Regions from separate parts of the Streptomyces sp. NPDC048290 genome, predicted to be linked through region 1. Evidence: riboswitches for the same ligand, from Rfam matches in the RefSeq annotation. Region 1 holds a riboswitch; each other region holds the start of a gene.

Region 1 (3,267 bases):
GTGCGGAAGGGGCGCGTTTCAATCGGTGTGCTGACCGGTCCGACCATGGCGTACACTGGTGACACACCGACGCGGGGTGGAGCAGCTCGGTAGCTCGCTGGGCTCATAACCCAGAGGTCGCAGGTTCAAATCCTGTCCCCGCTACTCAAGGCTCAGGGCCGGAATCCGGATCACGGATTCCGGCCCTGAGTGTTTTCCGCGCCCCGCCCCCCCGCAGCCCTGGCGCTCCCCCCTCGTCCATTCATCCGGTCGGCCCGCCCGGCTCGCCCGTCCGCCGTGCTGCGGCAACGCTGGACTGACGGAGACGAAGGCGGGAGACGCGAGGTGCTGCCTGGTGAGGCGGAGGGCGAGGGGCCGTACACCGGGCCGCGCGGCACGATGCCCCGGGGCAGTTCGCCACAGGGCGGCCCCGAGCGGGGCGGCTTCTCGTACATCAGACCGGTCGTGCGTGTGCTGCCCGCCCTGCTGATCGTCGGCGGCGCGGTGTACGAGACCGTGATGCCCGCCCACTTCACCGCCGTGCCGTTCTTCACCGCGGCGCCCCTGGTCGCGGCGCCGCTGTTCGGGCTGCGCTACACCGTGATCACCGGTGTCGTGGCCCTGGTCGTCATGTTCATCGTCCATATCGGGGTGGACAAGCCCCTCGCCGCCGAGACCATCACCGAGGCCGTCACGGTGGCCACGGTCTCCGTGCTCGCCGTGCTGATCAATGTCCTGGTCCGGCGCAGTGACGCCCGGCTCGCCTCCGCGCGGGAGATCGCCGAGGCGGCACAGCGCGCGGTGCTGCCGGAACCGGACGACCGGATCGGCGGCTTCGACATCGCCGCCCGCTACGAGGCCGCCCAGGCGGGCGCGTTCATCGGCGGCGACCTGTACGCGGTGCAGGACACCCCGCACGGGGTCCGGCTCGTCGTCGGGGACGTACGGGGCAAGGGCATGAGCGCGGTGGCCGCCGTCGCGGTGGTGATCGGGGCGTTCCGGGAGGCGGCCGAGCAGGAGGCCACCCTGGAGGCGGTCGCCGCACGGCTGGAGCGGGCGCTCGCGCGGGAGGGCACCCGGCGCGACGGGCTGGACGCCTACGAGGGGTTCACCACCGCCGTGCTCGCCGAGATCCCGCACGGCCGGGCCGTGGTGCGGATGGTCAACCGGGGGCACCCGGGGCCGCTGCTGCTGTACGCCGACGGCACCCTGCGCGAGCTGGACGCGCCCGAGCCCGCCCTGCCGCTGGGCATGGGCGACCTGGGGGCGTGGCCGGACCGGGCGCAGGAGGCGGAGTTCCCGGGCGGGGCCACGCTGCTGCTGTTCACCGACGGGCTGTCCGAGGCGCGGGACGGGAGCGGGGTGTTCTTCGAGCCCGAGGACCGGCTGGCGGGGCGGCTGTTCGGGGGCCCGGCGGACCTGGTGGCGGCCCTGTCCGAAGAGGTACGGCACCACACCGGGGGCGGGATGACGGACGACATGGCGCTGCTCGCCGTACGGCGGCCCGGCCCGGCACCCGGGCGCCCGGCCTACGGTCACGGTGAGTGAATGGACGACCGCCCTCCGCATAACAACTGAGTCACCATCACATGAGGGCGGTTGTGGAGTGCCCCACGAGACCGGTGTGAGACAGGCCCAAGGCGGGGGTGACTCGCCCGAATTTCCGCCCTCGTGGCCCGTACGTCCAGCGTAAGAGCGTGAATGATCTCCAGGAAGCGCTTGGAAATCACCCTTGGGTTCTATTACTGTCCGATAACGCAGCGCGGTCGTCCCAGCCGTCACAAGAGGCGGCTCCGTGCGCAAGCGCCGAATCCCGTGAGGGAACCGGGGAACCACCACCTTGGGGTGAATCGGGCGTACATCGCCATGGAGACATGGCTGATTTACGCGCGTAGGAGACCTTCCTGCTCCGAACCCGTCAGCTAACCCGGTAGGCGAGAGGGAAGGAAAGGAGTACGCCTACGTGGCGTCCAACCGGCCTGCTCCAGGGGCCCCGTTCATACCCGCCCAGCGCAGCGACGACACCGTCGTCTACGGCGGCCCCCGCACCGACGAGGGCCCGTGGGAGGAATGGAACCCCAGCGCGGAGACCGTCCGCCCGGTCCGCGGCCGGCACCGCGTCGCCAAGCAGCGCGGCGGACTCGCCCGCGGCGGCCTGGCCCGCAGCTCCACGGTCCTCGGCGTCGGTGTCATAGCCGCCGTCGGCGCGGGCGGCATGGCCACCGCGCAGACCGGCAAGCCGCCGGTGGCGATCTCCCTGCCCGACCTCCCCACCTTCACGGACGACGCGGACGCGGAAGAGCCCGCCGCCGAGCCCGAGACCGCCCCGCTCAGCGGGATCGGCGTCACCCCGGCCGACACCGGCCAGGGCACCACCGACGCCGGTGAGGCGCTGCGCGCCCGCATCATGGCCCAGGCCGAGAGCCAGCAGGACCAGGTCGACACCAAGGCTGCCCAGGCGGTGCTCGCCGCCGCCGAGAAGAAGGCCACCGCGGCTGCCGAGAAGGCGGAGCGGGAGGCGCGTGAGAAGGCCGCCGCCGAGAAGAAGAAGGCGGAGGAGGAAGCCGCGCGCAAGGCCGAGGAGGAGCGCCTCGCCAAGCTGGCCAAGCAGTTCGCGCTGCCGACCTCGTCGTACACCCTCACCTCGACCTTCGGCCAGGCCGGTTCGCTCTGGTCGTCCGGCTACCACACCGGCACCGACTTCGCCGCGCCCACGGGCACGCTCATCAAGGCCGTCCACTCCGGCACCATCACCTCGGCGGGCTGGGACGGTTCGTACGGCTACAAGACCGTGCTGACCCTCGACGACGGCACCGAGGTCTGGTACGCCCACCAGTCCTCGATCAGTGTCAGCGTCGGCCAGAAGGTCACCACCGGCGAGGTCATCGGCCGTGTCGGCGCCACCGGCAATGTCACCGGCGCCCACCTCCACCTGGAGGTGCACACCAGCTCCGGCGGCGGCATCGACCCGCTGGCCTGGCTCCGCGACAAGGGCCTGAACCCCTGACGGTCCGAATGCCTGACGGTCTGGATCCCTGAGGTCTACGGCCGTGACGGTCTGAATGCCCTGATGGATCCGACCCGCTCGACGTCCGCGTCCCGCGTGCTGCGTTCCGCACTCCCCGTTCCGCGCCCCCGTTCCCGGATTCGCGGAACGGCCGTGATCCCGGCGGTCCTGACGACGACCCCCCGACGTCAGGGCCGCCGCCCGCGTATGTCCCGTCAGGTGCGGTACGGGTTGTAGGGCGCCGGATGCTGCGGAGGCAGGGGCTGGGCGGTGGAGCCGTA
Region 2 (3,267 bases), on a different contig from region 1:
CCGGTGATGCGCGCGCCCGCGCCCGCGTTGGTCCACAGGTTCTTGGGGCGGCGGGACTCATTGCGCTCGATGACCGCGTTGGCGGCGGACAGGATCGTCTGGGTGGAGCGGTAGTTCTGCTCCAGCAGGATCGTCGTCGCGTCCGGGTAGTCCTCCTCGAACTGGAGGATGTTGCGGATGGTGGCGCCCCGGAAGGCGTAGATCGACTGGTCGGCGTCGCCCACCACGCACAGCTCGGCGGGCCGGAGGTCGTCCTCGCGGGGCGGTACGTCCTCGTCGTGCGCGCCCGTGCCGACGAGTGCGCGGACCAGGGCGTACTGGGCGTGGTTGGTGTCCTGGTACTCGTCCACCAGGACATGCCGGAAGCGGCGGCGGTAGTGCTCGGCGACATCGGGGAACGCGCGCAGCAGGTTGACCGTCGTCATGATGAGGTCGTCGAAGTCGAGCGCGTTGGCCTCGCGCAGCCGGGACTGGTAGAGCGCGTAGGCCTGGGCGAGGGTCTTCTCGAAGCCGTCGGTCGCCTGGGCGGCGAAGTCCTCCTCGTCGATCAGTTCGTTCTTGAGGTTGCTGATCTTGGCGCTGAAGGACTTGGGCGGGTAGCGCTTGGGGTCGAGGTCCAGGTCGCGGCAGACCAGGGCCATCAGGCGCTTGGAGTCGGCGGCGTCGTAGATGGAGAACGACGAGGTGAAGCCGAGCTTCTTGGACTCGCGGCGCAGGATGCGGACACAGGCGCTGTGGAACGTCATCACCCACATCGCGTGCGCGCGGGGGCCGACGAGCTGCTCCACGCGCTCCTTCATCTCACCGGCGGCCTTGTTGGTGAAGGTGATCGCGAGGATCTGGCCGGGGTGGACACCGCGCTCGGCGAGCAGATAGGCGATGCGGTGGGTGAGCACCCGGGTCTTGCCGGAGCCCGCGCCGGCCACGATGAGCAGCGGGGTGTCCGCGTGGACGACCGCCGCGCGCTGGTTCTCGTTGAGCCCGTCCAGCAGCGCGGCCGGGTCGAGGGCGGGGCGGGGGGCGCCGTCCCGGTAGAACGCGTCCCGGCTCGGGGGCGTGTCGAACTTCCCGCCGAACAGATCGTCCGGAACCGGCTCCGGTACGTGATCGTCCTCGGGCGGAGGCGGGGGTTCCTCCTCGTGCCCGCGAGGGGTCCGGAGGTCCGCCAGGAAGCTGTCGTCAAAGAGGCTGCTCATCGCTCTCCGAGTCTAGGCCGCCCCACTGACAACCCGTGGCCGTCCCGGACAGATCCCGCGCCCGCCCCGCCCTTTCCGGTGGTCACACAGGGTGGCGGATCTTGAGCAGGGCGGGGTGGGAGGGGGTGCGGCGGACACCGTAACGACCGCCGGACGGAAAGGTCACGAAAATGTATCGGGCATATCGCCCACCAACCTTCACAGGCGCCACAGCAGTTGGCTACCGTTCCCGACAGGCCGAACGACCCCCACCGGCGAACCTCGCCGGGCCGTCCGGCCTCCGCCGAGTCCGGCGAGCCCTCGCGGCGGCCGGAGCCGGGGACCCACCGACATCTGGGGTGAATCGGTCCCGACTTCCTTGCAGGAGCGGACCGTAGGGCAACCCTTCCGAAGCACCCGCCCGAACCCGACAGCTAACCCGGTAGGCGGCCCATGGAAGGAGTCGCCTCCTTTGGCGTCGCACCGCAAGTACCGCCCCTCGGGCCCGCGCGTGGCCGGAATACGCACACCCGCCCTCGCCACCGCGGCCCTCACCTCCGTCGCCCTGCTCTCCCAGACGGCCGACGCCGCTCCCGCGGACGACAAGCCGAGCCTGGAGGAGGTCGAGAAGAAGGTCGACGACCTCTACCGCCAGGCCGAGTCGGCGACGGAGAAATACAACGCGGCGAAAGAGAAGACCACCAAGCAGCGCAAGCAGGTCGACACCCTGATGGACGACGTCGCCCGGCGCGCCCAGAAACTGAACGACGCGCGGGAGGAACTGGGTTCCTACGCCGCCGCCCAGTACCGCACCGGGGCCGCCGCCCCCAGCACCGCGAGCCTGCTGCTGGCCGACTCGCCACAGGACTACTTCGACCAGACCCAGCTGATGGGGCGGCTCACCGAGCGCCAGAAGACCGCGGTCGACGACTACTTCGCCCAGCAGTCCGACACCATGGACAAGCGCCGGGAGGCTGGGAAGAGCCTGGAGACCCTCACCGACACCCAGGACGACCTCAGGACGGCCAAGGCGACCGTCCAGCGCAAGCTGGCGAACGCGCGGGAACTGCTCTCCGATCTGACCGCGCAGGAGAAGGCCCGGCTCGCCGAGATCGAACGGCGCAAGCAGGCAGAGGCCGAGCGCAAGGCCGAGGAACTGGCCCGGCAGCAGCAAGCCGAGGAGGAGCGGCGCCAGGAGGAGGCCGCCCGGCAGCAGACCGAGGAGCAGAGCGGCTCCGCGGGCTCGGCGGGCTCGGCGGACTCCGGTTCCGGCTCCACCGGCACCGGCACCGGCTCGGACCCGTCGGCCACGGACCCGGCCTACTCCACCAAGGCCGAGAAGGCCATCGCGTTCGCCCGCGCCCAGATCGGCAAGCCGTACGTATGGGGCGCCACCGGACCCGGCTCCTACGACTGCTCCGGCCTCACCCAGGCCGCCTGGAAGGCCGCGGGCGTCACCCTCCCGCGCGTCACCTACGACCAGGTCAAGGCGGGCACCACGGTCACCGTCTCCGCCGCCCGCCCCGGCGACCTCGTCTTCTTCTACGACGACGTCACCCATGTCGGCCTCTACATCGGCAACGGCAAGATGATCCACGCCCCCAAGCCGGGCGCCTACGTCCGCGAGGAGTCGATCTTCTACGACGGCGAGTCGTCCATCCACAGCGTGGTACGGCCCGCCTGACGTCCCGGAGATCCGGGACGGGCGTGGGGGCGCGCGGTAGTGAACCGTCCCTAGGGACGTCCGCGCGCCGGGGGCGCGTGCGGAGAGGCACGCGCCCCTTCGAGGTCAACGGGTCAACGGGTCAACGGGTCAACGGAAAGGTAACCCTTCGCGCGGAATGTACCGATCGCCGGACTTTCCCTCGGTCGCCGTGCGCGCCCCCACGTTCCCCGGCGGCGCGCTCCTTACCATCGCCCCATGTCCGGCACCACATCCCTCCGCGCCTGGTGGGCGCAGCGTCCACCGGCAGCCGGGTCCGCCGTCATGGCGACCGGCATCGTGTCGACGGGGCTGAATCTGGCCGGATACGCCGTACTGTCCGGGATTCTGCTGGTGGTGGCCGCGATCACCTGGCTGGCCCTGGCGGCG
Region 3 (3,267 bases), on a different contig from region 1:
GCGCGGCGACGACACCTTCTCCGACCGCTCGCTGGCCGCACTGGCGCGGACCGCCGAGGCCGGTGCCCGGCATCTCGTGGTGACCGGTCGCCCGGCCCCCCGGGTGCGCCCGCTCCTGGAGCAACTCGGCAGCACCGGCCTCGCGGTGTGCGGCCAGGGCGCGCAGCTCTACGACGCGGGCGCGGACCGGCTGCTGTGGTCGGTCACCCTGGACCGGGAACTGGCGGAGACCGCGCTCGGCAAGATCGAGGCCGAGGTCGGAGAGGTGTACGCGGCGGTCGACCAGGACGGGGTCGACGGGCTCACGCTGATCGAGCCGGGCTATCTGATGCCGCACCCCACGCTGCCCGCGGTGCGGGTCGGACGCCGGGCCGAGCTGTGGACCGAGCCGATCAGCAAGGTGCTGCTGCGCCATCCCGAGCTGACCGACGACGAGTTGGCGTCGGTGGCCCGCGCGGTGGTCGGCTCGCTGGCGACGGTCACCATGTCGGGGCCGGGGACGGTCGAACTCCAGCCGTGCGGGGTGACCAAGGCGACCGGGCTCGCGCTCGCGGCCCGGCGGCTCGGTGTGCGCGCCGAGCACACCATCGCGTTCGGGGACATGCCCAACGACATCCCGATGTTCGACTGGGCCGGACACGGGGTGGCGATGGCCAACGCCCATCCCGAACTCAAGGCGGTGGCCGACGAGATCACCACGTCGAACGAGGACGACGGCATCGCCGTCGTCCTCGAACGACTCTTTCCTCAGGTCCGATAAGCAGGCCCCATAGGCAGGTCCCATGAGTCGGCCCCATAGGCAGGCCCGATAAACGGGTCCTATGAGCGGGTCCTATAGGCAGGCCCTATGCGAGTCCCGCCCTCCGGCAGTCGCCGCCCCCACGGCGCTCCGGCACCGGACCGCACGGCGCTCCCTGGGCGGGCCCCAACCCGCGCGGTGAGCCGTGCGACGGATCAGTACGCGCCGAACACGTTGTCGATCGAGCCGTACCGGTCGGCCGCGTAGTTGCACGCGGCGACGATGTTCGCGATCGGGTCGTACGGGTCGTAGATCGTCCCGGAGACGTGGTACGCGGCGAAGGTCGGGTCGATCACCTGGAGCAGGCCCTTGGACGGGGTGCCCGCGGCGGCGTTGGAGTCCCAGTTGTTGACGGCGGCCGGGTTGCCGGACGACTCGCGCATCACATTGCGGTGGATGGAGTCGTAGCTGCCGGGGATGCCGTTCTGCGACATGATGTCGAGCGCCTGGCGAATCCAGCCGTCGAGGTTGTTCGGGTAGGCGGAGGTGGCCGCCGAGACCGCGGTCGGGGTGGCGGCGGTGGCGCTGGTGGCGCCGATGAGCGGCAGGGCGAGCACGGCGGCGCCGGTACCGGCGACGGCGAGCTTGCGGGTGATGCGGCGGACGCGCGGGGAGCGGTGCGCGGACATGACAGACATGACGGACATAGGGAACGGTTCCTCTCCTACGCCTACGAGGTGAGCTGTCGGGTTCGGGCGGGGAGGTGCCCGGCCGGCCTTGCGGCACGGCTTCACCCCGAGCCGTTCCGGACGATCGCAGTCGCGTAGCGGTACAAGCGGTACTACGCGGTTCTGCGGTGTCCGGCCCGGCGACTTACCTGGGTCCCCCGCTCCTGCCGTGGATCTAGTGAGTTGGTGCGGGCGGTGGCAGGACTCGGCGTCCGCCCGACTGGCCGGGAACGTATGCGAGAGCGGATGTCCGAAACAAGTGGCGGAATCACAGATCACCGCTTCTGATCTTCCTTCGCCCCTTTGCCGCACATGATCCTTTGCAGCTGAAAAGGGTCAACTCGTGAAACGGGGAAGGGGAATCGGTGTGCGGCTGCGGAGGAGTTGTGGGCGGCGGCGAGTGAGCCACATCACGCCCGTTCGCAAGAGTGGCAAATCGGGCAATGCACCCAAGTGCCTATTAACTAGCGGTGCGTGGAGTCCGATGCTCCCAGGTGCGATGGAAGACGACCTCGCGACCGAGGGTGCAAATCACCTCATTAACGGTCAAAAACTCCGTCGCCGTGCAGCTCATCTCCGACCGGACCCGGACCCTGGTGTCCCAGGCCGCGTCCGGCCGGTGCAGCCGGATCGTCCGGTCCGACCGGCTCCGCGCCGAGAGCGCGTCACCGTCCCGGACCGTGTACGACTCCAGGGCCTCCTCGGTGACCTCCAGACCGTCCGGATGCACCCAGGTGCCCCGGGGGCCGGGCGCGATCTCCAGCCGCCACTCGCCCCTGGCCACGTCCCGCACCACCAGCCGCCCGGGACGCGGCGCGTCCAGCGTGACGGCGGAGACGACACCGAGCGGCTCGGCCTGCTCGGGCGTGTCGTCGGGGGCGCCCACATGTACGTCGTCCGGTGCCTGGGCCGGTGTGTCGCCGGGGGCCTGTACATGTGCGTCGCCTGGTGCCTGGGCCGGTGTGTCGCCGGGGGCGTCCCCATGTGCCTCGCCCGGCGGCTCCACCGGCGCGTCGCCCGGCGCCTCCACATGTGCCCCGCCCGGCGCCTCCCCAGGCACCCCCACCGCCGCCCCCACCGGCGCCTCCGCAGACGTCGTCCCCGCCGGAGCCCGCCGTACCGGCAGCTCCAGGGAGCTGCCCGCCGGGTCCAGGAAGAACCCGGCCTCGGAGCCGGGCTGCGGCCACACCCAGGGCCAGTACGCGGAGGACACCGCCAGCCGCACCCGGTGGCCCGGTGCGAAGACATGCCCCAGGGTGCCCAGCGCGAAGGAGACCTCTTCGGTCGCGCCCGGCGGCCACCCCACCGCCCGCTCCCGCCCCGTCCGCGCGGAGAGGTTCAGCACGCCCCGGGTCACCAGCGTCGAGGAGCCGTCCGGGGCGATGTCGCACAGCCGGGCGATCACCTGCCCGCGCGGCACCTCGCAGCGCAGCCGCAGCCGCACCAGGGGCCGCCCCAGCACCGCCGTCCCCGCGCCGAGCGGGAAGTCGAAGCAGACCGACCGCCCGTCCTCCGCCCGCTGGTCCGGCGGCAGGTCGGCGTCCTCCCCGCGCGGCAGGAAGGCGCCCGCGTCCACCCCCGTGTGCATCGGGGAGCGGACGAGGACGGGGGCGCCCTGGAGGGCGTACACGACCGGCGTGACGTACGGGGAGGGCCAGCCGGGCTCGCCGGTCCAGCGGCCGGGCAGGCTGCCATAGGAGGGCGCCGGGGCGTGCGCGGTGGTCAGACGGACGCGCAGCGGCGGATCGGTGTCCACGCCCGTGTCCCGGCCCTTGAGCCAGCGGTCCCACCAGCGCAGGG

Evidence for each region. A riboswitch is a leader RNA that binds a small molecule or an ion and turns the genes downstream of it on or off. The one in region 1 is predicted to bind cyclic di-AMP.
Region 2: it holds a riboswitch for cyclic di-AMP, as region 1 does, so the genes downstream of both, AB0D49_RS03070 (NlpC/P60 family protein) here and AB0D49_RS33585 (M23 family metallopeptidase) in region 1, are expected to answer to the same signal.
Region 3: it holds a riboswitch for cyclic di-AMP, as region 1 does, so the genes downstream of both, AB0D49_RS09255 (transglycosylase SLT domain-containing protein) here and AB0D49_RS33585 (M23 family metallopeptidase) in region 1, are expected to answer to the same signal.

The regions. Positions count from the first base shown of each region.
Region 1 covers NZ_JBEZLM010000026.1:22,699-25,965, reverse strand. Annotated here, with positions in the region: tRNA gene AB0D49_RS33595 (tRNA-Met) at 71-144, shown strand; gene AB0D49_RS33590 (PP2C family protein-serine/threonine phosphatase) at 379-1,527, shown strand; cyclic di-AMP (ydaO/yuaA leader) riboswitch at 1,774-1,931, shown strand; gene AB0D49_RS33585 (M23 family metallopeptidase) at 1,943-2,986, shown strand; gene AB0D49_RS33580 (PrsW family intramembrane metalloprotease) at 3,202-3,267, opposite strand, start outside.
Region 2 covers NZ_JBEZLM010000002.1:175,215-178,481, reverse strand. Annotated here, with positions in the region: gene pcrA (DNA helicase PcrA) at 1-1,196, opposite strand, end outside; cyclic di-AMP (ydaO/yuaA leader) riboswitch at 1,468-1,640, shown strand; gene AB0D49_RS03070 (NlpC/P60 family protein) at 1,648-2,859, shown strand; gene AB0D49_RS03065 (tellurite resistance/C4-dicarboxylate transporter family protein) at 3,097-3,267, shown strand, end outside.
Region 3 covers NZ_JBEZLM010000004.1:424,622-427,888, forward strand. Annotated here, with positions in the region: gene AB0D49_RS09250 (HAD family hydrolase) at 1-760, shown strand, start outside; gene AB0D49_RS09255 (transglycosylase SLT domain-containing protein) at 955-1,437, opposite strand; cyclic di-AMP (ydaO/yuaA leader) riboswitch at 1,452-1,658, opposite strand; gene AB0D49_RS09260 (CocE/NonD family hydrolase) at 1,928-3,267, opposite strand, start outside.